DNA from 3 places in the Bilifractor sp. LCP19S3_H10 genome. Region 2 is predicted to be linked to each of the others. Evidence: predicted binding sites of a transcription regulator. Region 2 holds the regulator's gene; each other region holds the start of a gene.
The links. Region 2 encodes HrcA, which represses chaperone genes, less so after heat shock. Its sites were predicted from a motif close to TGTTAGCACTCNNNNNNNNNGAGTGCTAACA; they were not measured.
Positions count from the first base shown of each region.

Region 1: a site for HrcA is predicted at 2,280-2,310, ahead of clpB (ATP-dependent chaperone ClpB). Genes of this name have one in related genera too.
Region 3: a site for HrcA is predicted at 6,132-6,162, ahead of ACTQZS_RS01640 (Hsp20/alpha crystallin family protein). Genes of this name have one in related genera too.

Region 1 is NZ_JBQKFT010000001.1:405,804-415,819, forward strand. Features, by position in the region: gene clpB (ATP-dependent chaperone ClpB) at 1-2,178, opposite strand, end outside; gene ACTQZS_RS01690 (GNAT family N-acetyltransferase) at 2,481-2,948, opposite strand; gene ACTQZS_RS01695 (alpha/beta fold hydrolase) at 3,306-3,995, opposite strand; gene ACTQZS_RS01700 (bifunctional lysylphosphatidylglycerol flippase/synthetase MprF) at 4,048-5,217, opposite strand; gene ACTQZS_RS01705 (PadR family transcriptional regulator) at 5,658-5,993, shown strand; gene ACTQZS_RS01710 (permease prefix domain 1-containing protein) at 5,990-6,991, shown strand; gene ACTQZS_RS01715 (DUF4097 family beta strand repeat-containing protein) at 6,988-7,767, shown strand; gene ACTQZS_RS01720 (hypothetical protein) at 7,893-8,126, opposite strand; gene ACTQZS_RS01725 (glycoside hydrolase family 2 protein) at 8,155-10,016, opposite strand, start outside.
Region 2 is NZ_JBQKFT010000005.1:180,294-190,309, reverse strand. Features, by position in the region: gene dnaK (molecular chaperone DnaK) at 1-1,342, opposite strand, end outside; gene grpE (nucleotide exchange factor GrpE) at 1,381-2,058, opposite strand; gene hrcA (heat-inducible transcriptional repressor HrcA) at 2,239-3,333, opposite strand; gene ACTQZS_RS06025 (cupin domain-containing protein) at 4,045-4,404, opposite strand; gene ACTQZS_RS06020 (deoxycytidylate deaminase) at 4,501-4,989, opposite strand; gene upp (uracil phosphoribosyltransferase) at 5,121-5,750, opposite strand; gene rpiB (ribose 5-phosphate isomerase B) at 5,949-6,383, opposite strand; gene ACTQZS_RS06005 (L-threonylcarbamoyladenylate synthase) at 6,458-7,534, opposite strand; gene ACTQZS_RS06000 (hypothetical protein) at 7,538-8,188, opposite strand; gene ACTQZS_RS05995 (glycosyl hydrolase family 18 protein) at 8,396-10,016, opposite strand, start outside.
Region 3 is NZ_JBQKFT010000001.1:385,932-395,947, reverse strand. Features, by position in the region: gene ACTQZS_RS01660 (UvrD-helicase domain-containing protein) at 1-838, shown strand, start outside; gene ACTQZS_RS01655 (pyridoxal phosphate-dependent aminotransferase) at 986-2,179, shown strand; gene trmB (tRNA (guanosine(46)-N7)-methyltransferase TrmB) at 2,981-3,742, shown strand; gene ACTQZS_RS01645 (DnaJ C-terminal domain-containing protein) at 3,977-5,098, opposite strand; gene ACTQZS_RS01640 (Hsp20/alpha crystallin family protein) at 5,491-5,913, opposite strand; gene trxA (thioredoxin) at 6,278-6,658, opposite strand; gene ACTQZS_RS01630 (hypothetical protein) at 6,937-7,212, shown strand; gene ACTQZS_RS01625 (L,D-transpeptidase family protein) at 7,187-8,704, shown strand; gene ACTQZS_RS01620 (hypothetical protein) at 8,884-9,045, shown strand; gene ACTQZS_RS01615 (NUDIX hydrolase) at 9,074-9,634, shown strand; gene ACTQZS_RS01610 (DUF3786 domain-containing protein) at 9,803-10,016, shown strand, end outside.

The DNA.
Region 1 (10,016 bases), on a different contig from region 2:
CAGCAGATACTGCGAACCGATATTCGACGTCATGATCAGAATCGTATTCTTGAAGTCTACGGTCCTGCCCTGGGAATCCGTGATCCGGCCGTCATCCAGAACCTGAAGCAGCACATTGAAGACATCCGGATGCGCCTTTTCAATCTCATCGAAAAGCACAACCGAATAAGGTTTTCTCCGCACAGCCTCGGTCAGCTGACCGCCCTCCTCGTATCCGACATATCCCGGAGGAGCTCCGATCAGACGGGAGACGGAATATTTCTCCATATATTCGCTCATATCGATACGAACCATGTTGTTCTCGTCATCAAACAGCTTCTCCGCAAGCGTCTTCGCAAGCTCGGTCTTGCCGACACCGGTAGGTCCGAGGAACAGGAAGGATCCGATCGGTTTTGTGGGATCTTTGATCCCGGCTTTCGAACGGATAATTGCGTCCGAAACCTTCTCGACCGCCTCATCCTGACCCACGACTCTCTTGTGCAGCTCATCATCCAGATGAAGAATCTTCTCTCTTTCGCCCTGTGTCAGCTTGGCCACCGGAATTCCGGTCCAGCGGGACACGATTGTCGCGATCTCATCCTCATCAACCGCCTCATGCACCAGCTTCAGATCGTCGTTATTGATCTTGTTCTCTTCATCCTGAAGCTCCTTCTCCAGCTTTGGCAGCTCGCCGTACTGAAGCTCGGACATCCTCGCCAGATCACCCTGACGCTCCGCAAGCTCCATCTGTTTATGAACCTCCGCGATCTGATCACGGATCTTCGCCGGACGGTTCACAGCATTCTTCTCATTCTCCCATTTGGCATTGAGAACCTTCAGCTTATCTTCATTCTCCGCCAGCTCCTTCTTAACGGTTTCCAGACGCTCCTTGCTCAGCGTGTCCGTCTCCTTTTCCAGAGACATCTTGTCAAGACGAAGCTGCAGATTCCTGTGCTCCAGCTCATCAATTTCCTCAGGCTTGGAATCCTTCTCTGTCTTGATCTGGGCGCACGCCTCGTCGATCAGGTCAATCGCCTTGTCCGGAAGGAAACGGTCCGTGATATAACGGTTCGACAGCGTAGCCGCCGCGATCAGCGCATTATCCGTGATGCGCACGCCATGGTACGTCTGGTAATTCTCACGAAGACCACGAAGGATGGTGATTGTCTCATCCACTGTCGGCTCATCTACCATAACTCTCTGGAAACGACGCTCCAGGGCGGCATCCTTCTCGATATACTCCCTGTACTCATTCAGCGTTGTCGCGCCGATGCAGTGCAGCTCACCTCTGGCCAGAAGCGGCTTCAGCAGGTTGCCCGCATCCATGGATCCCTCCGTCTTTCCGGCTCCGACAATCAGATGCAGCTCATCGATAAAGAGGATAATCCTGCCCTCGCTCTTCTTCACCTCGTTCAGAACCGCCTTCAGTCTCTCCTCAAATTCACCACGGTATTTCGCACCGGCCACGAGAGCACCCATGTCCAGTGAAAAGATCGTCTTGTCTTTCAGAGAATCCGGAACATCGCCCTTCACAATACGCTGCGCAAGTCCTTCCACGACTGCGGTTTTGCCAACACCGGGTTCACCGATCAGCACCGGGTTGTTCTTCGTCTTACGGGAAAGAATCCGAATTACATTCCGGATCTCATCGTCACGGCCGATGATGGGATCCAGCTTCTGATCTCTTGCCTTCTCCACCAGATCCTCGCCGTATTTTCTCAGACTATCATAGGTCTCCTCCGGATTATCGGAGGTTACCTTCTGATTTCCTCTCACACTCTGCAGCGCCTGAAGAAAACGATCCACGGTAATACCGTTCTGCCGGAACAGTTCCTTCATCGAAGGACTCGGATGCCGGAGCATGGCAAGGAACAGATGCTCGACGGACACATACTCGTCTCCCATCTTCTTTGCTTCATTTTCCGCGTAATTCAAGGTGTAGTTCAGATACTGCCCGACATAAGGCTGTCCACCCTGAACCTTGACTCTTTTATTTATAGCCGCTTCGACTTCATTCCGGAAAAGATTGGCATCAATGCCCATCTTCTCGATCATCTGAAGAATCAGGCTGTTCTCCTGATTCAGCAGCACATAGAGCAGATGCTCCTGTTCAATTTCCTGATTGCCGAAGTCCATCGCTGTCTTCTGCAGCGAATTCACGGCTTCCAGTGATTTCTGTGTAAATCTGTCAGCTTGCATACTCACACCTCCCTTGAAATGCAGTATTTAAGTCAGGAAAAGATTTTGACGTTCTGATATTATGTAACCTTTTCCTCTCATGAAGTTAATATAGCACTCGTTGTTAGCACTGTCAATAAGTGAGTGCTAATTTCTTTTAAAAATTTTTCCCCGGGTTTTGCTCCGGGGAATGCCTGCACGCGTGCGGAAGTGAAAGGCACACGGCAACCCGCGGCTTTCACAACTGACTCCGCCATCCGACGCATATCTATTTTTACACCGCTGCCTCTGCTGCCTCTCGCGCGGATATTTTTCATATGATCTCACGCATACTCGACCAGGCTCCACCCGGAATCCCTTCTGGTAAAGCCGTACTTTCTGTAGAGTGGATCCGACGCGATTTCCCTGTCAGCCGTGATCTCCTCCGCTCCGTTCTCAAGGGAAGCAAGTACGAGAAGATCGAGCAGCCGGAACGGAATCTCCGTATCCTGGTATTCCGGCTTTGTATACAGATTGGAGATATATGCCCGTTCCTTATTCTGATTGAACAACGGACGGCGATGATAAAAAATGACGTCTCCGAAGGCAGCTATCTCAGATCCATTGTAGACAATATATGCCACGTTCTGATTCTCGGACAGATTTCTCCGGAAGTAACTGTAGGCCTGCCGGCGGCGACGCATCATGGATGCAGAATCCTCCGTTTTATCAGAATGATCCCGCGCCTCAAGCCGGGTGTCCACAAGAACGTCAATGTCTTTCATCGACGCACGCTTATACGTGATTTCCATGTTACGTCTCCTTTCCGGAAGATACGGCTGCTGTCACTGGTCAAGCGGCTCTGCGCCCATACCTGTGCCCTCAAAATCAATTCCGGCTTTTATGAGCGCTTCGCGAGCCAGAATCCTGTCTGCATTTTCAAAGAGCTGATATGGAATGGCAGTTCTTTCTTCCTGTTATATTTTTATTCATTGCCGTCCAATATGGGCGGCAGTTCTGACAATATTGCCTTCCGTATACTTATATCCCGGTGCATTTTCATATCGTCTTCTATTTTTTGATTATATCGGGCGGATTTCGTTTGTCAATCGGACATATCCGGCCATCTGACTGAATCTGCCGTTTCAGCTTCTGTTTCAGCTGCCGTTTCAGCTTTCGTTCACAACCTTCCGCTTATTCAAAAATCGCAGAATGATGTCTGCGAGCTTTTCGCTGTGTACGATGTAGCTTCCGTGGGATTCTCCGCGCAAAATAAGCTTCGCGGCTCCAGGGATCTCCGCAGCAATGTGGTCAGTCTCGCTTTTCCGGATCAGATCATGCTCTCCCGCAACGATCAGCGTGTCCGCCCGGATCTGCCGGAGCTCCTGATCACGGATATCCGGTTCTTTTATCATCAGTCGAATCAAAGGACTTCTTCCGAAAAAATGAAGAATCCGGGATCCGAGAAGAAACAGTCCGTGAAGTCCCTCCGGGCGCGTATTCGCGCCGCACGCAATCAGTGAAGAGATCCGCCTCGTCCTGCTCGCCGCGATCAGACCGATAATGCCGCCGTCGGAAAAGCCGACCACCACAACATTATGAAGATTCAGCTTCTCCAGAAACTGCACCAGATCCTCCGCCATGTCCCTGTAATGAAGCTCTCCGATCCAGTGACTCTTTCCGTGGCCCCGCGAATCCGGGAGATAGCAGGTGAATTTTTTCTCCAGAATCTGAACCGTCCGGTCAAAAATCGTATGATCCTCCCCGTTACCATGGATCAGGACCATGGGACGTCCCTCCCCGGCCTCCTCGTAGGATATATCAATGTTATTTACATGAAGCTTTTTCAATTCTGTCATCCCTGTGATGCTCCTCCTTGTGCTCCACTTTCTTTCCACGCTGCTCCTTCTTTCACTCTGCCTTCTCCTCGTGCTGTTCCTTCTTGCGGTCCACCTTCTCCCTGCGCTGTTCCTTCTTGCGATCCACCTTCTCCTCGTGCTGCACCTTCCGCATCTCCAGGAACGCGTGCACATAGTCGCTGAATCCCTGGGAATCCAGCACGGCAAAGGCCGCCTCTTCCATCCAGAAAGACATATGCTTCGGATAGCAGACGACATAGATATTCTTCCACTGCGGATTAAACTTATCCTTCGCGGCATGCAGAGGTTTGAAGCCGTAGATATAATTCATATTTTCATAGATATAATGCTCTGCCTTCTCAATCAGCCGCGGGTGATCTCCGTCATTCGTGTTGAAAAAAGGCGCGACCCCGAGGCTTGCCTGTGACACACCCTCCGCCTTCAGGATCTCCATGATATCATGAAAGAGCAGCTCCATCACACCGTGCGGGCATCCCTCCCGCCTCCGCATGATATCCACAATCCATCCCTTTCCGCCGAGATATGGATTCAGCACGTTGATCCCCTGGATTGTGCCTTCCGCATCGGAAGCGTAAAAGTATCTCTTGTCACAGGGGTGATCCAGCATCAGACTCCCGACCGCGAACTGAAGCCTCGCCGTATGTTTTTCCTCAAGCCAGGCATCCGTGATCTCATGGAACTGCCGCTCAATCTCCGCATCTCGCTTCTCCTGCGGCCTGTACTCCTGCACGCTGAGCCCGTAATTCACCGCCGTATGCCAGGAGGATCTTGCCTTGGCGCATTTCCCGCCCCGCATGGACCAGGACTGCACATCAAAAACCGCCTCTTCGCCGCTCTTAAAGCAGCCGAAGCCCTCCGCCTGATATTCCGCAACATGTGTTTCCTCCGTCATAAGAAACACCAGATGCTTTCTCTCTGCCGCCGCAAAGGAACGGAGCACCCGGAGCATTTCGGGGAAGTCCTCATCTGCGCAGACCGGATCACCGCAGACGACAATCGTGTTCCCTGATCTGGCAAAGCTGATCATTCCCTCCGGCTCCTCGGAGAAAAGCCACTCCTTGTCCGGCTCCAGCGAAAGATACGCCAGGGAATTCTCCGCATATCTCCTGAGATAGGACAATGCCCGATTCCATTCCTCCGTCGATGCAGATGCCGCTGATGCTGTCTTATACCTGTTCCTTGGTGATTCTATCCCGTACATACTGATCATCCTCTTCTCTCTGCCTGCGATTCCTGTCAGAATTTCTGCCCGCAGTACCCGGTTTATTCCCACGACTCAAGTCTGGTGTTCGATTGTGCGATATCCGACATAAAGAATACCATGCTTATGCCGACTGTCAATTTCTTTTCATTGTCGAATCCGCATTTTCTTTTCATTGCCGAATCCGCATTCCGCCTTTTCACGTCCCTTCTGATCCGCACAAAACCGCCACGCAAAAACCGGCAGGACAAGACTTCCAGATATACCGTGAGCAAAAGATTCGCTGGTTTTATCTTTCATCTTGACATACTTCGTCTGTCGTAGTACATTTACCTTGTAAAGATACTACGACAGTCGTAATACGTCAGACAATGTATCTTCACCCCTCCGAACAATCCCCGGGATGCATGATATTTTTTCCTGACAGAAGGGAGGTGCCGATGGGAATCAGCAGTGATGTCATCCGCGGCTACAACGACACGATCATCCTGTGTCTGCTTCTGGACGAGCCATCCTACGGCTACGAAATCTCCAGAAAAATCCGCACGATAACCGCAGATGCCTACATTATCAAAGAAACCACTCTGTATTCCGCCTTTACCCGCATGGAGAAGAACAACTATATCGAATCCTATCCGGGTTTCGCGGACAACGGAAAACGCCGGACCTACTACCGGATCACAGAAGCCGGTCGGAAATATTACAGGGAAAAGTGTGACGAATGGAAACTTACCAAGAATGTGATCGAACATTTTATAAGGGAGAATGAATCATGAATACTATTCGCAACTATCTCGAATCGATGTTTGCCAATCTTCCGAACACTCCCGAAGTCATCCGTGCCAAGTGCGAGCTCGGCCAGATGATGGAGGACAAATATACGGAACTGATCAATGATGGGAAATCAGATAATGAAGCCGTCGCCCAGGTTATTTCAGAGTTCGGCAATCTCGAAGAGCTGGCAGACGCGTTGGGAATCAGCCAGATTCTGAATGAACAGAATCTGGCGATGCAGAAGGCACACCAGGTATCCGCTGAAGACGCGGAACGGTATCTCGACGACAGCTCCCATTACGCCCTGCTGCATGGACTTGCAACCTTTTTTGCCATTATCAGCCCCTGTGGTATCATTCTGACAGCCTCAGCGGGAACGGGTTCCCTCGCTCTTATGGCCGCCGGAATCTTCTTCCTGCTCGGTGCGATTGCCGCCTGTGTCACACTCCATGTGTACAGCAGCCTTCGCATGGGCAGATGGAGCTTTCTGAAAAACGAGCCCTGCACCATTGACTACGCAACAGCCGGAATGGTCAACGACCTCCGGCGCAGCACCCACGACAGCATTATTCTTCAGCGGACCATCGCCGTGCTGCTGTTCTGCACCTGCTACATCCCGCTTGTCTTTCTGGCTCTTCTGGACAAAAGAGCCATTGCTTCCGCCTCCGGCGTCGTCATCCTGCTGTTCATGGTTGCTCTTGCCGTCCTTCTGCTCACCGTCAGCAGTTCAAGAGTCAACAGCTGCAGCCGGCTTCTCGATCTGAGCGGCACCTTCACTGCTTCCGGATATTCCTCCGCCAAAAGCGGAAGAATCGAATTCAGAAATCCAGCCGTGCGGGCGATCATGTCCGTCTACTGGCCGACCATCACCTGCCTGTATCTGATCATCAGCTTCCTGACCTTCACCTGGGCCATCAGCTGGATCATCTGGCCGATCGCCGCCGTCATCCGCAATCTGCTGGAATCGATTTTCGGAACGAAAGGAGAATCACACGAATGAAAAAAAAGCGCAGCATCTATCTTGCACTGATTTCCGCCGCAACGGTGGCTGCCATCTGCTTCGGAACCTGGAAGCATGTAAGTCCGGGCCACCTGTCTCTCACCATGACCGGAGACAGCTTCTACTTCACCTACGTTCCGCCGAACCAGACCACCATTCGCAGAAATCTCGACGCCTTTGACAGCATTGATCTTAATCTCAGCAAGGCGGACATTGAGCTTCAGAACGGAAGCGGATATTCCATGGTCTACCGCGGGGTGAAAGAGGAATGCCCGTCTCTTTCTGTAAAAGACGGCGTTCTGACCGCGACAGAACCGGAATCAAAGGATTCGCGTTCCTCAGATGCTTCTCTGGTTCTCACCGTTCCGAAGGATCTTTCCAAATTTAAGGAGATCTCTCTCTCCTCCGGGAACGGCGACATCACCATAGACACCGGACGCACACTGAACGTCGATTCCCTGACCCTCAACAGCAGCAACGGGGATCTGGAGCTCGACCGCTGCACAGGGAAAAGCCTTGCCGCGTCTTCCTCAAACGGCGATATTAATATGGAAGGAATCACTTTCGCCACCTCTACTCTGGAGACGGCGAATGGTGACATCGATGTCAATCTGGCCGACAATATACGGAATTATACCATATCCGCATACACCAATTCCGGTGAAACCTCGATCGGTGACAGCGACTACGATGCAGGTTCTATCCGCGTCGGCAGCGGCTCTCAGAAAATGAATGCACAGACAGACAACGGAGATATCGAAATAGAGAACGACTGAATCCTGTCTCTCTTCTTGCCGTTCATTCGGAGCTTTTCAGACAGGGATTTCATGGTACCATCACCGGTCTGAAAATGGCATCCGGATGTTCTCCGCACAATGATCCGTCCGGCTGTAGGTTCAGATCACTTCTGCATTTCAGAAACCATCCGGATACTCTCCACGTCGTCCTCTGTCAGGCGCAGATTTGTCACCATTTCCTTCCCGTCGGGACGGGTCACCTTCACCTCAATGATCGTGCCCGTCTCAATTGCCTGCTGTCCCACCGCGCTCAGGAACAGCTGGAACTTCGGATGCTGGCTCTGAAACAGCTGCATCCTCTCTCTCAGTTTCATCAACATCATCGGATTCATTGCCATTTTTCATACCTTCTTTCTTTTTCTTATTTCAGATCTCTCTGTACCCGGCCTCCAGCAGGGTATCCGCCTTTCGGATCTTCCGGTCCCAGGTATAGATTCCATTTACCTCATCTTCAACATCAGTCCACTGTGTATAAACATATGCGCAGAGTCCTTCCTCGCGGCAGACCTCCATCCGGTCAATCAGAGCGTGGAAGGCTCTCAGATACTCCTCCCGGTCCTGATATCTGGTTCCGTAACCGTAGGCTCCCTCGCCCGCACTGTGATCCGGGATCCGGAAGGGAAGTCCTCCAAATTCAGACAGAACAAACGCTCTGTCTGCTTCCGGCTTCACATGAAACGTAAGGTAGTAATAGTGCACGCTTCGGAAATCTCCGCAGCCCTGGTCAAACCATCCGCTCGCGGAGTCAATCAGATGATGCGGATCCGTCCTCCTGAGGAGGTCGGTGCACTCCTTTGTCTCAAACTGCCCCCATCCCTCATTGAAGATGGTCCAGGCAAAAATGCACGGATGCTCCTTCAGGATCTCCGCGGTCATAACAATCTCTCTCCGGAATTCCTGCCTGCCCGCTTCATTTTCCCGTGAGAGCAGCTTTTCCTTCTGATCACTGACGCGCACATTCATCCACGAAAGCAGCGTGCCGGCTTCGGTCACGAACCAGTCCTTGTATGCTTCTCCTCCACTGACGATGTCCTGCCAGACCAGAAGGCCGAGACGATCACAGTGATAATACCACCGGTCCGGCTCGATCTTTGCATGCTTCCTGACGCAGTTAAACCCGAACCTTCGCATCTCTGTCAGGTCAAAGATCATAGCCCGGTCTGACGGAGCCGTATAGATACCGTCAGGCCAGTACCCCTGGTCCAGAACGCCGCGAAGAAAAATTTCCCGGTTGTTCAGGTAAATCCTGGGGATTCCCCTTTCATCCTTCTCCAGTGAAATTTTCCGCATCGCGAAATAACTGGAGACCAGATCCTCACCCATCGTCACGTCAAAAAAGTACAGCCAGGGTTCCTCGCAGCTCCACAGATTCATCTTCGGGATTCTCACATTCATCCAGTGATTGGACATGCCCGCGACGATCACTCCCTGAAGAAGTGTATCCTCTTCAATCTCACAGGTCTCATCCTGCGCGATGATCGGCCGCCGGATTCTCACCCGCACCGGAAGGTCGACTTCCGATTCCACCAGAATACTCACATATCCGTGTTCGATATCCGGGACTGTTTCAATGTTGTCAATGTGCTGACCTGGAATTTCCTCCATCCATACCGTCTGCCAGATGCCGCTGACCGCCGTATAGTACATTCCCCCGCGTCTCAGTCTCTGCTTCCCGCGGGCGTGAAAGGAGGTATCACTGAAATCCCTGACCTTTACGATCAGCTCATCCGCCCCGTCTCCCTCGGTGCTTCCGCTGCTGTACAGATCTCTGTCGCTCTCTGTCTGAAATACACCGTCATCCTGAGTTTCTTCTCCCCTTCTTTCCCGAAACTCTTCTCCTGCTGTTTCCTGACGTTCCGTAAAACAACCGTCTGTGTGATGATTTTTTTCCGATAAAACCGGCTTCAGATAGTCTGTGATATCCAGCCAGAACGGCAGGTATCCGCCCACATGCTTTGCGACGCTCTTTCCGTTTATCATCACCTCGCAGCACTGATCCACCGCTCCGAAATGCAGAATGATCCTGTGTCGGGGGTCTCGTCCCGAAAGCTCCGGCAGATATCTGTGATACCACAGCGTTTCATCTGGCATCAGCTGACGGGACACGCCGGAAAGCACGCTCTCCGGGGAAAAAGGAACCAGAATCCGGCTCACAAACTTCTCAACCTTCTCCTCCCCCTTCGTGATCGCATAATCCCAATACCCGTTCAGGTTCATATAACTCTTCC
Region 2 (10,016 bases):
TCACCTCGATCTGCGGAACACCACGCATTGCCGGCGGGATTCCGTCCAGACGGAACTGACCGAGGGACTTGTTGTCTCTGGCGAACTTACGCTCACCCTGTACGACGTTGATATCCACTGCGGTCTGGTTGTCCGCTGCCGTGGAGAAGATCTGGCTCTTCTTTGTCGGAATTGTGGTGTTTCTCGGAATCAGCGGTGTCGCGATTCCTCCCATGGTCTCGATGGAAAGAGTCAGCGGTGTGACATCGAGCAGAAGCACGTCTCCGGCTCCAGCGTCTCCGGCCAGCTTGCCTCCCTGAATCGATGCGCCGATTGCCACGCACTCATCCGGGTTCAGGTTCTTGCTCGGCTCATGTCCGGTCAGCTGTCTTACCTTGTCCTGTACCGCCGGGATACGTGTGGAACCGCCGACCAGAAGGACCTTCGTAAGGTCAGATGCGGTAAGTCCCGCGTCGTTCAGAGCGGTTCTTACCGGCTCCGCGGTCGCTTCCACAAGATCTGCGGTCAGCTCATCGAATTTTGCCTTTGTCAGGTTGAGATCCAGATGCTTTGCGCCGTCCGCCGTAGCGGTGATGAACGGAAGGTTGATGTTCGTGGTGGTTGCGCTGGAAAGCTCGATCTTTGCCTTCTCTGCCGCCTCACGGATTCTCTGCATCGCCATCTTGTCGCCGGAGAGGTCGATGCCTTCCTGCTTCTTGAATTCACTTACGATATAATCGGCAACTCTCTTATCAAAGTCGTCGCCGCCCAGATGGTTATTGCCGGCGGTAGCCAGTACCTCGATGACTCCGTCGCCGATCTCGATGATGGACACATCGAAGGTGCCGCCGCCGAGATCGTATACCATAACCTTCTGCTCTTTCTCATTGTCCAGGCCGTAAGCCAGCGCCGCTGCTGTCGGCTCGTTGATGATACGCTTTACATCAAGTCCGGCGATCTTGCCGGCATCCTTTGTCGCCTGACGCTGTGCGTCATTGAAATATGCCGGGCAGGTGATAACGGCCTCTGTGACCTTTTCTCCAAGATAGCCTTCCGCATCGCTCTTCAGCTTCTGCAGAATCATTGCGGAGATCTCCTGCGGAGTATAGCTCTTGCCGTCAATGGTAACTCTGTAATCGGAGCCCATGTGACGCTTGATCGATGAAATCGTGTGATCCGCGTTTGTAACTGCCTGACGCTTTGCCGGCTCGCCTACCAGACGTTCTCCTGTCTTTGTGAACGCGACAACGGACGGGGTCGTACGGCTTCCTTCCGCGTTTGCGATAACGGTGGGTTTTCCACCTTCCATAACGGCTACACAGCTGTTTGTTGTACCAAGGTCAATACCGATAATTTTTCCCATTCTATTTTCCTCCTGATCGGATCTGCTTTTCTGTAGTGTCAGTTGGCTACCTTCACCATACTGTGACGGACCACAACATCCTTGTACTTATATCCCTTCTGAAGTTCCTGTGTGATGATGTTTTCACCGACATCCGGGTTGTCTTCATGCATTACCGCGTTATGAAGATTCGGATCAAACTCAGCGCCCTCCGCTTCGATGGTCTCGACGCCCATATCTGTCAGGATCTTCGTCATCTGCTTGTAAATCTTGTTCATACCCTGAACAAACGAATCCGACTCATCCGCTCCGGCAAGTCCTCTCTCAAAATTATCGACAACCGGAAGGATCTTCTCGATAACATCTCTCGCGCCCATATCGAACATCTCGGATTTTTCTCTCTCCGTACGCTTGCGGAAATTGTCGAACTCAGCCATCTGACGCTGCAGTCTGTCGGTGAGTTCTTCAATCTTCTCATCCTTTTTGTCTTTTTTTATTTTTTTCCCGGAACCGGATCCTTTCGCATTATTACCATTTTCCACAGAGCCGGCGCTTTTTGCCTCATCCTGCTTCTCTTTGGAATCAGATTCCCCGGCTTCATTCTGCTTTGCCTTCTCTTGGGTCTGATCCGCAGCTTTTCCATTACGAACTCCGTCTTCCTTTTCTGTCTTCTCTTCCTTCATCGTATCTGTTTCTGCTGTACATTTCTCTGTATTTTTTTCTTTTTCTTCGTTCATATGATTATCCTTCTTCATGGCTCTTTTTTCCTCTGCTTCCGGGTCTGCCCCGTCGGCGCCCCGCCTGCTGTTATTCACGTCTGCCATGTCTGTCCCGCCTTTCTGTTTTATTGCTTCTAATCTAATGTGAATCTCCGCATGGATTGAGCACTTCTTCGTGCACTCCCGGATCCCGGTCTGCTAGGACTCTGTGCTGTCATCGATAATACCATGATCGGACGAAGTCTCGAGCTTGGCGTCCCCGTTTCCGAAGAGAGCATTCATCTGTGATTTCAGCTGTTTCAGATTTTCTACTACTTTCTTATAATCCATTCTACGAGGGCCTACAATAGCTACCGTTCCCTTCATCCCGTTTCCAAGATTGTAGTTTGCGGTGACAACGGAGCAGTCCTTCATGCCCTGAATCGGGGATTCGTTCCCGATATAGGCGGTGATCCCGTTCGAGGCTTCCTCGCCCGGGGCCGTCTCGCGGATCATCTCGGCCAGCTCCTTCTTGTCTCCGAACGCGGTCATCAGCTCCTTGGCTTTTCTTGAATCCGCAAGTTCCGGATAATCGAAAATGTTTGTTGCGCCGCTGAGATAGATCGGCATGTCCTCATCTCCCGGCTGTATGGTCTCCGCCACCGCATCGATCACGCTGCTGATAACCTCACTGTGTATACCCGCCTGCTGCTTCATCCGGGTGATCATATCCAGATTGATCTCGCCGATTGTCTTTCCGTTCAGCTCGTTGTTCAGAAGCAGATTCAGTTTCAGAATATCGTCTTCATCAATAGATTCCTTGAGGTCAATCATCTGGTTTTTCACCAGATTTCCCTGTGCCACAACTACCGCAAGAAGCTGTTTCTCATTGATCCGTGACAGCTGAATAAATTTCAATGAATTCTGATGATACGACGGTCCGGCAATCATTGTCGCATAATTGGTGTTCTGTGCCAGCACATCCACGACCTGCTTCAGTATTTTTTCCATACGGTCCGTTTTCTGAATCATCAGCGTCTGTGCTTCGGCATCCTGATTTGTTTTCTGTATCAGCTCATTTACATAAAGCCGATATCCCTTATCGGAGGGAATCCGTCCGGACGAAGTATGCGGCTGAATAATATACCCCATTTCCTCCAGATCCGACATCTCATTTCGGATGGTCGCGGAGCTCAGATTCAGGTCTGTGTATTTGGAAATTGTCCGTGATCCGACAGGCTCTCCCGTCTCCAGGTATGTCTGGATAATAGCCTTTAGAATCGTCTTTTTTCGTTCATCCAAATCTTCTCCCACTCCTTGGCTCCTTTCTTCCTTACTGAGGATTAATCTCCGACAGGATCGTTCCCTCTGCCGGTTTGTCAGCACTCTAAATTGCAGAGTGCTAACGCCTATGTTTCATAAGATAGCACTGCATTATTTTTTTGTCAACTACTTTTGCTGTTGAGTGGTGAATGCGCGGTGAATTGAGCGCGGCGCTAATGGCAAATTATTTTCGGGTTATTCTTATGGCAATTCATCGCAAAAATATTTGAACAACACTCCGGAAGGAATGACCTATCGGAAAATCCAACACATCAGCGAAAGAGATCTCCTTGATCTGTACTACTTCCGAAATGAGGAAGACACCGATTCACAACGAGATAAAACACGCTGCGCGAGTTTTATCTCGCTATCGCGACGCTCGCCGCACACGAATACTTCGCATTCGGCTGCGGCTCACTGTTCGCGTAAAAAAAGCAGGCCGTCACAGTCCCTTGTCTGCTCCAGCCTGCTGCCTGTCGGCATATAATACCGCGCAAGAGCGCAGCTTTATCCCTTGTAATGCTTCTGGTTATAATGCTTCTGCTTGTAATGCTTCTCTTTATAATGTTTCTGTCAAATCATTTACAATGCTTCTATTAAAATAAATGTCAGGGACTTGTCACTGCTTAGTATGACATGTGTCCCTCGCCATATGTCACGTGTCAGATGTCCTTTGCCGCACTGACCATGAATCTGTTCCTGTCAGTCGCTCAGATACCCGGCTTCATTGTAGATCAATGCCATGAACTCCAGATCATCGTCCGAATTGTTCTCCATGCTGTGATACTGTCCGACCTCAATCACGCAGACGTCTCCGGCTGACACATGATAAATCCTGTGGTCATTATCAATAAAGTCACCGTGGCCCTTCAGAATATAGTAAGGCTCCGTGTCATGTACATGCTGATGCCAGCCTACGCTTGCGCCTGGCGGAAGTGTAACCTTTGCGTACATCCTTCCATGCCCCATAAGTTCCTCCCTGGACACGATATGGGAAACCTTTGCTCTTCCTCTTCCTCCTGCAAGGCCATCTACATAAGTAACGTTCTCTTTACGGACCATTTTCTGTCCCCTCCTGTCTGGTTTTTAAAGCCGATGCACCTGTCCTTATCCTGAATATTGAACCCTGACCTGAATGTGCTGACATTCTGTTTTTTCTCAGACACGGATTGTGAGTATCCTGCCCGAGGAGTTATATTTTTCAAACTCTACTCCAGCTGCCTGAAACATCATTTTCGATGCAATGACGGAAGGTGTTTTGTCATACTTGTCATCATCATAGATGACCTTCCGGATTCCCGCCTGGATAATTGCCTTCGCACATTCATTACACGGAAAAAGCGAGACATACAGCTTTGCACCTTCGAGACTTCCGCCCCGGTAATTCAGGATCGCGTTCAGCTCGCTGTGCGTCACATAGACATACTTTGTCTTCAGCGGATCCTCGTTGCTTCTGGCCCACGGAAAGGCATCATCGGAGCAGCCTCTCGGAAATCCATTATAGCCGATGGAAAGAATCTTGTTGTCCTGGCTCACAATACAGCATCCCACCTGGGAATTCGGATCCTTGGAACGCATGCCTGCCAGCTTGGCAACTGCCATAAAATACTCATCCCAGGAAATATAGTCTTTTCGCTTATCTGACATCGTTCCTCCAGCATTCTGTGTATAAGCCCTTCGAAAACGCAGACAGATCGCCTGTAGGATCGCAAGTGTACGAAGCATGGGCAATCCGCAGCTTATACAATGTGTGCCCCTGTTCACAACATGTCGGCGCTTTACTTTGTTCCGAAAATCCTGTCTCCCGCATCGCCGAGTCCGGGCACAATGTATCCTTGTTCATTCAGATGATCGTCCAGCGCGCCTACCACGATCGATACATCCGGATGTTCCTTCTGCAGGCGCTCCAGTCCCTGCGGCGCCGCAATAATACACAGGAAATGGATTTTCTGGCATCCATGCTTTTTCAGCTGGCGGATCGCGTCACACGCAGAGCCTCCGGTCGCAAGCATCGGATCCACCACAAAAACCTCACGTTCTTCAATGTCGGAAGGAAGCTTACAGTAATACTCCACCGGCTGCAAGGATTCTGGATCTCTGTACATGCCGATGTGTCCGACCTTTGCGGCGGGGATCAGCGTCTGGATACCGGAAACCATTCCCAGACCCGCACGAAGAATCGGTACGATGGCCAGCTTCTTGCCGGCCAGTCTCTGAACGGTTGTTTTTGTGATCGGTGTCTGGATCTCAACATCCTCAAGCGGAATACTGCGTGTTGATTCATAGCACTCCAGCATGGCAATCTCGGAGATAATTTCGCGAAATTCCTTGGTTCCCGTACTTTCCTCGCGGATGATTCCGATTTTATGCTTGATCAGCGGATGATCCATAATAATTACTTTTCCCATTTTTCTTCCTTTCCACTCATATAAATGCAAGACACAGGTTCCTTACAGACGATCTGTCTCCGTCCGGACACAGGTGCCGCATTCTCCGGCAAATTACCGCTTCCTTCCGGCATCCAGGTCCTTTGCATTACTGTTTCCACGAGTTGTTCCTCTGCAACATGCAGCGGGCTTTCTTCCGGCAATTCGATTTTCGCCTCGTTACTGTTCCTCTTCAATCTTACGGATCCTTCGGATATGTCTCTCCCCTTCCGAGAACGGTGTGCTTAGAAACGCATCTACAATTCCGCACGCAACTCCGGGTCCCGTGACTCTTCCGCCCATCGCAAGTACATTGGCATCGTTATGCTCCCGCGTTGCCCTCGCCATATACTCGTTCGTGCAGAGTGCGCAGCGGATTCCCTTCATCTTATTTGCAGTGATCGAGATGCCGATTCCGGTACCGCAGATCAGGATTCCCTTCTCGCAGCTTCCATCCTGAACAGCGTGCCCGACCTTGTGGGCATAATCCGGGTAATCGACAGATTCTTCGCTGAAACATCCAAAATCCCTGTATGCGATTCCCTTAGCATCAAGATGAGTTTTGACCTCCTGCATCAGCCGGTAACCGCCATGGTCACATCCAAGTGCTATCATTTTGTCCTCCTTCTCTGCAGCACGCATGTGCTGATCTGTATCTGCCTCTTTCTGAAAACCCGGTCAGGCACCTATCACGCCTGAATCACTTCATGGCCGGCCGCCTTGATCAGACGATTCATGATTGCCTGACCCATTCTCGGTGTCTCAAAGGATTCTGTATAGATATAGTCAACCCCGTCAGCATCGAAGTCCCGCAGAATCTCATATAGATGGTGCGCAATAGTCCTGTCGTCTGCCCTGCTTCCAATACAACGGATATCTCCTTCTGTGTACCGGTCCCGGCTCTCCTCTGTGCAGATGATACCGACACGAAAGCCCTCCGAAAGTCTCTTTTCGGTCAGCTCCCGGATTTTTGAAAAAACAGCCTCCGGCTGTCCCTCTACGATCGCAAGATCTGCCTTCGGCGCATAATGCTTGTACCGCATGCCCGGTGCCTTCGGCCGCACATGAATATTCTCGGACATGATACCAGGGTCAACTGTGACCTCTCCGATCACCTTCTCCAACATCTCCTGATTCAGAAAACCCGGACGCAAAATGACCGGATGTCCCTCACTGAAATCCACAATCGTAGACTCCAGACCGATATTCACCTGACCTCCGTCAATGATCATATCGATCTTGCTGCCGAGATCCTCCTCCACATGACTGGCGAGTGTCGGGCTCGGTCTTCCGGACGTATTCGCGCTCGGCGCGGCAACATATCCTCCTCCCTGGCGGATCATCTCCCTTGCAATGGCATTGTCCGGAAAACGAACCGCCACCGTATCCAGCCCTCCCGTTGTCTCATAGGGAACCAGATCGGTCTTCTGAAAAATCATGGTCAGCGGTCCCGGCCAGTATCTCTCTGCAAGTCTCCTTGCTCCCTCCGGGAACTCACGAACCAGCGGAAATAGATGCTCCAGATCTGCGATGTGTACAATCAGCGGATTGTCCGAGGGTCTTCCCTTCGCGGCATAGATCTTTCGGGAAGCCTCAGGATCCAGGGCATTTCCTCCAAGTCCGTAGACCGTCTCCGTCGGAAACGCGACAAGGCCTCCCTCTCTCAGAATTCTTCCCGCCTCACGAAGGGCATCCATATCCAGGTTATCTTCCGTCATCCTGACAATTTTTGCTTTTCCAGTCTGCATGGATCGGTTCACTTCCATCCTTTAATAATCATCTTCGCGAAGCGGCAGGTCACAGTTCTCCCCTATCTCCGGGCTTTCGTTCACAATATCCTGAATCGTCTTGTAGGAATTCATGAACTGCTTCTGCACGCGGTTGAAGATCTCGACAACATTTGCAAGCTCTTCCTGGACAGCTTCATACTTCTGTTTCCCCTCGCGGTTGATCTCATCAACTTCCTTCTGCACGCCCGCCAGAGTTTTCTGTGCCTCCACCTGCGCTTCGTCACGAATTTTCCTTGCTTCCGTCTCCGCCTCTGAGATTCTTCTCTGCTTCTCAGCCTCAGTCTCACGGTCAATCTGCTTTGCGCGGATCTTTGCCTCATAGATCAGGCTTCCGATTGTCTCATAATTATCGACATACGACTGATACTTCTCGCGGATGGTTTTCTCCATCTTGAGGATCTCCTGATCCCGCGCCTCCAGTGTCTCCTGAAGCTCCGCAATCTTTGCGTCCTTTTCACTGATCTCGTTATCCTTCGCTGCAAGGGCTTTCTTTGCATCCGCGAGATCCCGGATTATTTTGCTCTTTTCCTGATAGGCATTATCCTTTAATCGCTGAATCTCAGCCAGCACATCGTCCTTGTCGTACCCTCCAAATGCGGTAGTCTTGAACAATTCTTCATTTTCGGCCATAGCGGTTACCCCCTTTGATCGTATACTCCCGTAATCGAAACGAGATAAAACGCACTTCGCGGGTTTTATCTCGTCTTCGCAATGCCCGCCATAAGGCGATGAGCGCCCGGCTCACCGTAAGCGTAAGTAAAGTATAGCACAGCATCCCCGGATTTTAAATCTCGGATTCCATTCCGGCTTTTCTCCCTGCCCGTCCGCGATCTCTGCTCACTCGCTGTCTTTCAGATAACTGCTGATGATTTTCCAAACATCAGATCGCTCGTAGCCGAGCCTCCATTCCGCAACACCGGCAAGACCCGCCTTTCGGATCAGTTTCATCTTCTCTTCGATGGATTTTTCATCCTCCAGCCAGATGCTGTAGGTCTCATCACCCACGGTGACACTCCCCGTGTTCTGACCGCTTTCCGAATCCCATCTTGTCTGGATACCAAGAGACTTTACCCACTCGTCCGCCTCGTCCATACCAAGAGCCTCACTCGAAGGTGCCTCCCCGGACACCGTCGTCCAGCCCCTCGTGTAAAACGGGATCGCGTTGATCACCTGGTCAGCGGAAACCTCCGCAAGCGTATCCTCAATGCCCTGCTTTACAAAGGAGAGCGAGGCAACCGACCCCGCCTCGTCGGATCCCGCCGTGTGCTCGTCGTATCCCATGATAACAAGATAATCCACGGTTTTCGCCTGTTCGGCACGATTCAGATATGCTGTATATACCGGAACATAATTATCTACGGAGACAATCAGATCTTTCGCATGAGCGGCAACGGAGAGTTCCCGAAGAAACTGCAGATACTGCGGCGTGTTCTCTGCAGTAACCGTTTCAATATCGACATTGATTCCGTCCATTCCCGTGTCTTCCGCAGCCTGAATCAGCTGAGTGATCACGAGAGAACGGCTGTCACCGTCCATCAGTATGGTGCCGATGTCGGCCTTGCTTCCGCCCACGTCCTGCAGACATCCCCATACCTCAAGTCCTGCGTTATGCGCCATGTTCACATATTCCGCATTGGCGTAGGAAGTCAGCTTCCCCTTGTCATCGGAAAAGCTGAACCACGTCGGAGAAATCGTATTCAATCCCTCCGCATCCTTGGTCAGCTCGGTGAAAGAGCCCGTTCCATCATCATTCTCACTGCAATACTGCCAGGCGAGATTAATCTTCTGATCCGCGAACTTATGGTCAAAGATGAAGCGGGAGTCCGTGGTATGCTTGATCGTACCCTCAGGAGCTGTCTTCAGCTCCGACTTCAGAATATATCCGATAAATCCGTCACTCGTGGACACCTGACACCATTCATCCGCATTCCCAGTCAGAACAACGACGTCGCCTTCCTTCACGCTGGTCAGAACATCGCTCTTCGGACCGCCGCGGAAGCGGATCACATCATCTTTTGTCACCGTCTCTGCCGTAAGGTTCGTCCATTTGGTTCTTGCAACGACTCTCCACGGATCCTGATACACTTCAAGATCGATATCCGAATTCTCCCCGATACAGTCCGCAGAGATATACACGGTGTCTCCGTCCTTCAGAACCGCATTGCTCCCGTCATCAGGCGTCCAGGTTTTTGTGCCGTCCGGAAGAGTGAGCAGAAGCTTTCCGCTGCCGCTTTCCCAGAAAAATCCCGGATTCAGATAGTTCTCCACGGTATCATAATCTACATACACCTGATTGTTCTTTACCAGCCCCTTGGTCTCCAGAACGGCGTCATCCACAACCAGTGCCGCCTCCTTCCCGGATGTAAGACCAAAGTAGGAATCCAGATCCATCTGATCATAGGTAAAGGAATGCCGGTTATAGATAAATGCCGCAGTTCCGATAATCAATACTACAATG
Region 3 (10,016 bases), on a different contig from region 2:
CGTGACAGAGATCAAGATGCGCTCCATGGAGGTCATGGAGGAGGAAAAAGGAGCGGAGCCCTTTGCGGAGGAGCCGGAGGTTCCGTATGTTCCGGAATTCATGAGAGAGGAAGGACACAGAGAAGCTGCAGGAGCAGCGAGGGGAACCATTTACCATCATGTGTTGGAATGCCTGGATTATCTGTCCGTGGACCGGATTTTCCGGAGAGAGGAAACCGGAGGCGAATCGTCCGGGGATCCGGAACTTCAGGAAGGATTCGCAGAGAATCCGGAAGTCAAGGAAGGACTTGCGGAGGATCCGGATTTTCAGGAAGGATTCGCAGAGAATCCGGAAGTCAAAGAAGGACTCGCGGGAGATCCGGATCTTGAGGAAAGGCTTGCAGAGGAGATCCGAAGGCAAGTGCAGGATATGGAGTCGCGGGGGCTTCTGTCAGAAATTGATGCGGCGTGTGTGATGCCGGAAGATATAGTGAGGTTTCTGAAATCGGGAATCGGAATCCGGATGCGCAGGGCGGCGCTGGAGGGAGTCCTGCGCAGGGAGCAGCCCTTCGTCATCGATATTCCGGCAAAAGACATTGACAGCAGCTGGCCGGCGGATGAGAACATTCTGGTGCAGGGTACGATTGACGCATATTTTTCCGAGAACGGAAAATATGTGATCGTCGATTACAAGACGGACAAAGTTCGCACCGGTGACGGCAGAGATCTGGTGGAGAAGTATCAGAAGCAGCTGGAATATTACAGCCGGGCTCTTTCCGGAATCACCGGAGTCGAAGTGGCGGAGACGTATATTTATTCGGTTGCGCTGGGGAGGGATATCCGCGTCAGTGGATACTGATAAATCAGATGTTCTGGCAGGCTGCGGAGAAATCTTTCACCAGCCGTTAATGCTCTGACAAAAGGAATCGGAAATTTCTGCATATAAAATAAATAAGAATACGCGTATATTAAAATGTGTGTATACAAGAAAATGGAGGTCAGCACAATGATTAACACACAGATGGAAAAGCTGGGGAAAGCACCTTCGAAGATTCGTGAGATTTTTGAGTATGGAAAGAGAAGAAAGGCTGAGATTGGAGAGGAGAATGTGTTTGATTTCAGCATCGGAAATCCGAATGTTCCGGCTCCGGCGGATGTGAATGTGACGTATAAGAACCTGATTGATACACATGATGATATCTGGCTTCACGGTTATACCTCGGCATCGGGCGATCTGGATACGAGGCGCGCGGTCGCGGAGGATCTGAATCGAAGATTCGGTACCTCTTTTCAAGCGTCTAATCTGTATATGACGTGCGGAGCGGCGGCATCATTGAAGATCACGATAACCGCAATGGTGCAGCCGGGAGATGAATTTGTTACGTTTACTCCGTTTTTTCCGGAGTACCGGGTGTTTGTCGAGACTTCTGGAGGAAAGCTGGTCACCTCTCCGACCGATCCGGAGACTTTCCAGATCGACTTTGATAATCTGGATGCAGTGATTACGGATAAGACGAAGGCTGTTCTTGTCAATTCCCCGAATAATCCTTCTGGTGTCGTGTTCCGTGAGGAATCTGTGAAAAAGCTGGCCTCTCTTCTCGCGGAGAAGGAGCAGACGTACGGGCATACGATTTATCTGATTACAGACGAGCCGTACCGTGAGCTTGTGTATGATGAAGAGATCATGGTTCCGTATATGACAAAATATTACCGGGACACAGTGGTATGCTATTCCTACAGCAAATCGCTCTCCCTGCCGGGCGAGCGGATCGGCTACATTCTGATTCCGGATGAGGCGGATCAGGCAGCGGATCTGTATGCGGCAGTCGCGGGGGCGGGCCGTGCGCTGGGATATGTCTGTGCGCCGAGCCTTGCCCAGCATGTGATCGAAAGGTGCGTCGGACAGGTCGCGGATCTGTCTGTGTACAGGACGAACCGGGATCTTCTCTATGACGCTCTCACGGAATATGGGTACACCTGTGTTCATCCGGACGGCGCGTTTTATCTGTTTGTGAAGGCTCTGGAGGAGGATGCGGCATCATTCTGTGAGAGGGCAAAGGATTTTGAGCTTCTGATTGTTCCGGCTGACAGCTTCGGCACGCCCGGATATGTGCGGATTGCCTACTGCGTGACGACGGATCAGATCCGCAGAAGCCTGCCGGCATTCCGGAATCTGGCACACGCCTACGGCAGAATCTGAAAATATATTGCCACTTTTGTATACAAAATTCTCCTGATAAACGCATGATAAAAAAGTGCACAAATTGAAGAAGCTGCGATGAAAAATTTCTTTGAGTTGAGATTTTCATTCACAAAATAATCAACATTTCAGAAGGCCGGAAAGGCGCGTAAAATCGAGTTATCCACGAAGTTATCCACATTATCAACAAAAATGTGGGGAAAATTACATGGTTACATAAGAGAAAATCGTGAACAGATGTTTTGTGAACAATCTCCAAAATATCCAAAATACGGAAAAACCTGTGAAAAAGCCTTGACTTTTCTATAGTGAAACTATTAGATTGTGTATCTCTGAATTGTGCGGTGATCATCAAAAAAATCTGACAAAATGTGGAATCGTTTCTGTAATTCGTACATATACATGGTGTCTCTCTTTTGAAACCGGATACGTCCGAAGGTTCACACACATGTAATTTGTACATATATATGGGGCTATATGTAGTGTATATGGAGTTACCTCCCGGCTGGAGAACTGTGACAGAGCTGGATTCTGCGGCGGGGTTCACTGGGAGAATCGGACGATTCGATACAGCCGTCTGCGTCTCTGTCTCTGCGGGTGAAAGGCGGGGTTTACCGGGAGAATCGGACGATTCGATGCCGGGCAAGCTGATGAATGATATGGATGCAGATAAATATATGAATGGAAGATGAAATGGATGTGAATGAAACAAATGCGGAATGAAGCAAACGCGGATAAAACGAATGCGGATGAAGCAGATACAGAGGAAGGGGATAAAGAAGATAATGGAGGAGAAAACAGATGAGCAGGCTGCGTAATATACCGGGTGCTGCGGATGTGATTCGCAGCAGTGAGTACTGCATACAGAATCCGGAGAATTTCCGTGGCAGGTGGGACGGTGTTTTTGAGAAGAAACAGCCGCTGTATATTGAGATCGGGATGGGAAAGGGACATTTTCTGATGGATATGGCGGAGGCGTACCCGGACCGCAATTTTATCGGCATCGAGATGTATGACAGCGTTCTGTTCCGGGCGGTTCAGAAGGCGGAGATGCGAGCGAGAATTCGGGCAGGAGCAGATCCGGAGAATGTTCATGGCCTTTCCGCAGATGTGAAGGAAAGGCCGGGGTTGATGAGGAACTGCAATTTTCGTTTTCTCCGGATGGACGCAAGACAGCTGACAGAGGTATTTGGAGAGGGGGAGATCGACGGGATCTATCTGAATTTCTCGGATCCGTGGCCGAAGGACCGTCACGCGGGGAGACGTCTGACATCGTCCGGATTTCTGAAACTTTACGAGAAAATCATGAGCAGGGAAGCACGGCTGGAATTCAAGACCGATAACCGGCAGCTCTTCGATTTTTCGCTGGAGGAAATTCGTGAAAATGGCTGGAAGCTTCTGCAGTATACCTTTGATCTTCACAATGACCCGGAGATGAATCAGGGAAATATCATGACGGAATATGAGAAAAAATTCTCGGCCAGAGGAAACCGGATCTGTAAGCTCATCGCAGTGCCCCGGAAAGAGGAAAACTCTGAATGCGACAGAAAGATCCGGGTGTAACGGAAAGATCCGGGTGTAACGTAAAGAAGATCCGGGTGTATCTTCGAGGAGTAAAAGCGAGATAAAACACGCTGCGCGAGTTTTATCTCGCTATCGCGACGCTCGCCGCACACGAATACTTCGCATTCGGATGCGGCTCACTGTTCGCGTAAATTAAAGGAGACAGGACGGATGCGGATCCGGTCTGTCTCCTTTGTTCTTGGTGCATGGTCAGATTTGTTTTTGCGGGTTGGATTAGTCACCGGAAGCGGCTGTGCCGCTTCGGTTCTCCGCGGCCTGATATGCCTTCAGTGCTTTCTGTTCTTCGCGTGAGAGGGTCTTCGGAACCGCAATCTCAATGGTGACATATTCATCTCCGCAGACGCCTTTCATATCCTTTACACCCTTGCCCTTCAATCTGATCTTGCTCCCGGACTGCGTGCCGCCCGGGATTCTGCACACAACTCTGCCGTTGAGTACCGGAACCTCGGCCTCTCCGCCGAAGACTGCCGTTGTGTAGGGAATCTTTGCGGTTGTATACAGATCATTTCCCTTACGTTCGAATCCGGGCATATTCTGAACGTTAACCTTGATGATCAGATCACCACTGGCACCATTCGGTTTCTGATGGCCCTTACCTCTCAGACGTATGGATTTGCCATCTTCGATGCCTGCCGGTATGCGGATCTCCAGAGTGCTTACATGGCCATCCGGGGAAGAAAGCTGTACCTTCCGGCTGCATCCGTTGACCGCATCCATGAAGCCGATGGTGATTTCTGAATGAAGATCGTAGTCGGCATTGTCCATGTTCTCATAAAATCCGCCGGTTCCGTCCTGTCCAAAGCCGCTGAACCCTGATCCGGATGAATAACCGTCAGAGGCACGGCCGTGTCTAAAGGAGTCTCCGGTTTTACCATGAAACATATTTCCGAACATCTGGCCGAAGATGTCATCTGCGCCGTCTCCGTTAAAATGGAAGGACTGATATTTCCTGCCATCCGGGCCGTAGGATTGATAACTATAGCTCGTTCCGCCGTTTCCCCCTGTGAAGTTGCGGAAGAAATCTCCAGCTCCGGCCCTGCCACTGCCAAAATCACTTCTGCCGCCGTACGCGTCATACGCCTCTTCATATTTCTTCGGGTCCATGCCGTTCTCAAATGCAGCCATGCCACATTTATCATAGATCCGTTTCTTTTCGGGATCACTGAGTACAGCATATGCCTCATTGACCTCCTGGAATTTTTGCTCGGCCGTTTTATCGCCGGGATGCATATCCGGGTGATAGCGTTTCGCCAGCTTACGGAATGCTTTTTTAATTGCATTTTCATCGGCTCCCCTGGAAAGGCCAAGAACCTCGTAAAAATCCTTCTTCATCATTATCTCACCTTCTTCCTGTTCTGGATTTCATACCCCTTCTGTTAAATGCTATGCTCATAGATAATGTGCCTCTGATTATTTATTCCCTCTGTTCATCCCGATGTGGCTGTGACGCAATATCTCGTTCGGATACATTACCTCATGCCTGCATGGATGACACTTTTATTCTGTATTCTCAAAAAGCTGTCACGCCGACTGAATCTCTCAGTGACATGACAGCTTATAAATTTACGCGAACAGTGAGCCACAGCCGAATGCAAAGTATTCGTGTGCGGCGAGCGTCGCGATAGCGAGATAAAACTCGCGCAGCGTGTTTTATCTCGTTTCCTTGATTTCCGGGTGTCGCTTGACCCTGTCTGACACTGCTTTCAGCTGTCTGAACGGATCAGTTATCAGCCTATCGCAATCTTCTTCGGTTCAGGAGTCTGCGGTTCTTTCTTCGCGATATGAATATTCAGAACACCGTTCTCAAACTTTGCAGTGATGTCGTTCTCGGAAACCTCATCGCCGACATAGAAACTGCGCTCCATATTCCCGCTGTATCTCTCGATCCGAACGATTTTGCCGTCTTTTTCCTTCTCGTCCTTTTCCTTGGAGTCCTTCACGGCCTTTATATTCAAAACACCCTCATTCAGGTTCAGGGAAATATTCTCTTTGCGGAATCCGGGAAGTTCAACCGTAAAGTCATAGCCCTTCTCGTCTTCCCTGATGTCTGTCTTCATCACTCCATTTTCCTCAAAAAACGGTGCCTGGAAGAAATCATCTGTCCAATCATTTACAAAATCATTTCTGAAAATACTTGGCATATACATCATAAGTCATTCCTCCTTCTGCTCATTCGTTCCGTTTCGAAAATGCCTGTTTCTCTGAATGAGTTCATGTAATTTCACATTTATTTTCTAACAGAAGAGCTGCAGTGGATTCCTTGCGGCACTTCTCAGAATCGGATGGTTTTTCTTCATCCTCCTCTCAGCCACTATGCTGTTTGGATTATCATCTGCTTTCTTCTGACATTATGTATACTAGCACCGGTTATTAGCACTGTCAATAGGTGAGTGCTAATTTTTTTTAAAAAATTTTTCAAACATCCATCACAGCTTGTTTGTAGTCGTGAAGCCTGAGACAAAAAACGCCGGACTGTGATGATCACAGTCCGGCAAAAGTTCCAGATCCGACTTATTATTTATTCCTGTCGATGATTGCCTCAAAGCTCTCAGAGTCTCTTGCGCCGACCACCTGATCGACCTTCTGGCCGTCCTTGATGAATACGAAGTTCGGGATACTCTGTACGCCGAATTTTGCAGCGACATCCGGATTATTGTCTACGTTGATCTTTACAAACTTGACATCATCATAATCCTCGGAGAGGCTGTCCATGACGGGAGCCATCATTTTGCAGGGACCGCACCAGTCCGCGTACATATCTACAACGACAAGACCCTTTGCCTGCATTACCTCCGCGTCGAAATCGTTCTGATTGATCATTTTCACCATGGTGTTATTCCTCCTGTGGTTTATCTGTATTCGCTGATAAGTTTTTGTATTGCCTGTATTGAACAATTACAATGTATCACAAAATTAAATTGCGTGCAAGTATTTTTTAAAAATCGTATCGGGTATTTTGCGCGTGCATACTTTCCATATATAATATAACACACAACGAAACTGCGAATGGAAAAGGTTTCATTTGTGTATTTAAGATATGATTGAAGATTCCGCGGTACTTCAATATGATGTTGTGATTGTTGAATTATTGAAAAAGAAGTTCATGACACGGGCTTGACATAATGTGTACTACACTGTATAGTACACACTATATAATAACAATTAAAGGTACATTGAGAAATACATTATGTATAAAAAGTGTCTACAGGATAGACGGGAAGGCTGAAGAGATTTATAATATTGAAAATACGTGTTTCAGGACGGAATACAGAAAGACCCTGAAGCTGGTGAGACCTGCAGAAGATAGAATATTCTTTATTTATTTTATAAGGAATAGTTTTATAAGGAATAGTTTTATAAAGAATAGTTTTATTAAAGAAGAGCTTTATAAAGAAGAGTTCGGAACGGATAAGAGGAATTCGTATGGGGACAAACAAAAGGAAATCTGAAGGACGGTATCGCAGACTGGTTCTCCCGCTTGTGTGTCTGATCGCAGCGATAGGAATATTGTGTGGTCTGTTCGTTATCGGAGGAAAGGTAGCGGGGAGCTCCAATCACAATCATAAATCTATCGGAAGTGTAGCAGCTCTTTCTGTTGAAGCTTCGGACACACAATCGGCAGGTCCGGAGGAGACAGAGCTGAAGCAAACGCCTGGTGAGGATTACAGTCTTACCGTGAAATTCCGGAACGGACAGGAAGTAATCCGGGGTATTTTCACAGACAGGGCGAGTTCGGATGCGGACAGCACGGATGAGTCGGAGCAGCGCACCGTTACAACTCCAAACGGTGATTTTCTCTACAAGGTGTCGGACCTCCAGAACATGGTGAACAACTTTCCGGAGATGCAGGATGCAAATATGACGCAGCCGGTAAACGCGAGAATCGAGAAAACAGACAGTGGCTTTGCGATCGCGCCCCAGTCGGACGGCACGGTACTGGATAAGCAGGCAGTTCTGCGCGCAGTGGAGAACGCGGTGTCCGGCTGTCAGAAGGAGCTGGATCTGACGACAACAGACGGGATCTATCAGAGCGCGGAGATTTCTGCGGACAATGAAGCTCTGAATCAGCAGCTCGCTGCCCTGAATCAGGCGGTCAGCGCAAGCATCACGTATACCCTTCCGACATCTACACGCACACTTGACGGGTCAACGACGGTGAACTGGCTGACGCAGAATGCGGATGGCTCCTGGACGAAGGACGACGCGGCGTGGAACCAGCATATCGCGGATTATGTGGCCCAGCTGGCGGCGGATACCGACACGGTCAACTCTGATCGGACCTTCCATGCAACGGGAATCGGGAACGTCACCATCAAGGGTACCGGGTACTACGGCTACGAGGTGAACCAGTCAGCAGAAATATCTCAGCTGACCGACGAACTGAACAGCGGGGCAGTTACGACCAGGGAGCCGGTATACAGTGTAACGGCGTATGCATCTCCGGATGACAACAATGGATTCGGACAGAATTACGTCGAGGCGGATCTGAGCCGGCAGCACATCTGGGTATACGTCAATGGCCAGGTGGCTTACGAGACTGACTGTGTATCCGGAACAATGAATGAATCCTATCACACACCGGAGGGAGCATTTATGCTTCTGAATAAGGAAAAGGATGCCACGCTGCTCGGAGATCAGATTGCCGGCAAGGAAAACTACTACACCTACACACAGCCGGTAAGCTACTGGATGCCGTTTACATATTCCGGATGCGGCATGCATGACGCATCCTGGAGAGGGGCATTCGGAGGAGATATCTACATCGCAAACGGCTCTCACGGATGTCTGAATCTTCCGCTTGACGCGGCTGCCCAGATCTATAATCTGGTATCGGTGAGAGAGCCGGTGATCATTTATTATTCGGCGGGGTACACGCTGGCACCCGCTCCGGCGCCGGTGCAGACCGAGGGCGTTTATTACGACAAAAACGCTGCAGGCTAAGGCCTGTCAAAGTCACGAAAAGTCAAAGAAATCCAATAAGGAAGCCCTTGCCTGGAGAAGATTCAGGCAAGGGCTTGTTTTTACCCTGCTATTTGGGTTGCGGGCGGTTCAAGTTTACGGTATGATATGCGAAAAATGTGTTATACTTTTGTTCCGGGTAACTTTCAGGGAGCAGGCAGATGAAATCAGGCATCGGTGAGAGAAAACCGCCGGATTACGAACCCGTAGCCGGAGACAGAAATCTGCCAGATTACAAATGCGTAGTCGCAGACAGAAATCTTTCGGATTACGAACCCGCAGCCGGAGATAAAAAGCCGCCGGAAGCTAAGTCCGCAGGATAAGAACGCACAGAGTATGGAGCGGAAGAATATGGAATATATCGATATCTATAATTCAGACAGAGAGAAAACCGGAAGACAGGTTCCCCGTAAAGCGTACAAATTGCAGCCCGGTGAATATATGCTGGTTGTGATTGCACTGGTCGAGCGGCCGGATCACAGATTTCTGATCACGCAGCGGAAGAAGAACAAGAAATGGGCAGCCGGCGACTGGGAGGTTTCCGGGGGAGGCGTCCGTGCCGGGGAAACGTCGTTTCAGGCGGTGTGCCGTGAGGTGAGAGAGGAGACCGGTCTGGACGTCTCCCAGGCAGATGGCGGATGCGTATATTCCTATCAGAACACGGATCCGGAGGGCGGTGATAATTATTTCACCGATATTTACCATTTCCACATGGACTTCTCTGAAGAGGATGTCGTGCCGCAGGAGGAAGAGACAGAAGGATTCCGGGTCGTTCCGTTTGATGAGATCCGCAGAATCGGCGAGTCCGGACACTTTCTTCATTACAGCAGAATCCTTCAGGCACTGGACGCGGAAAAATGGCATGCGGACGACAGTGAGGCTGAGAAAAGGTATGCGGATAACCCCCGGTGAAGTGACAAAACTGTGCGCGCGGGAAAAGCAGAGAGGAACCGCATTCGGAGGAAGAGTGGAGCGGGTAAAAACCGGTGAAGTGACAAAACTGTGCGCGCGGGAAGACAGAGAGGGATCGCATTCGGAGGGAGAATGGAAAGGAATAGAAAGGAATAGAAAGGAATAGAAATGTGCGGTAATTATGACGCGATGTCTGAGGAGTCCCGAAAGGAATTCCTCACGCTGGATCAGGAAAAACTGATTCACAAATATCAGCTGGAAAGCGATGAGAACTATCTATATATAAAGGTGTTGGGACAGGATTATCAGATCAGCCGGCAGCTTGGGACGGTTACGTGCCGGGGAAGCATGAAGCCGGCGGAGCATGATATAGTCATGGCGA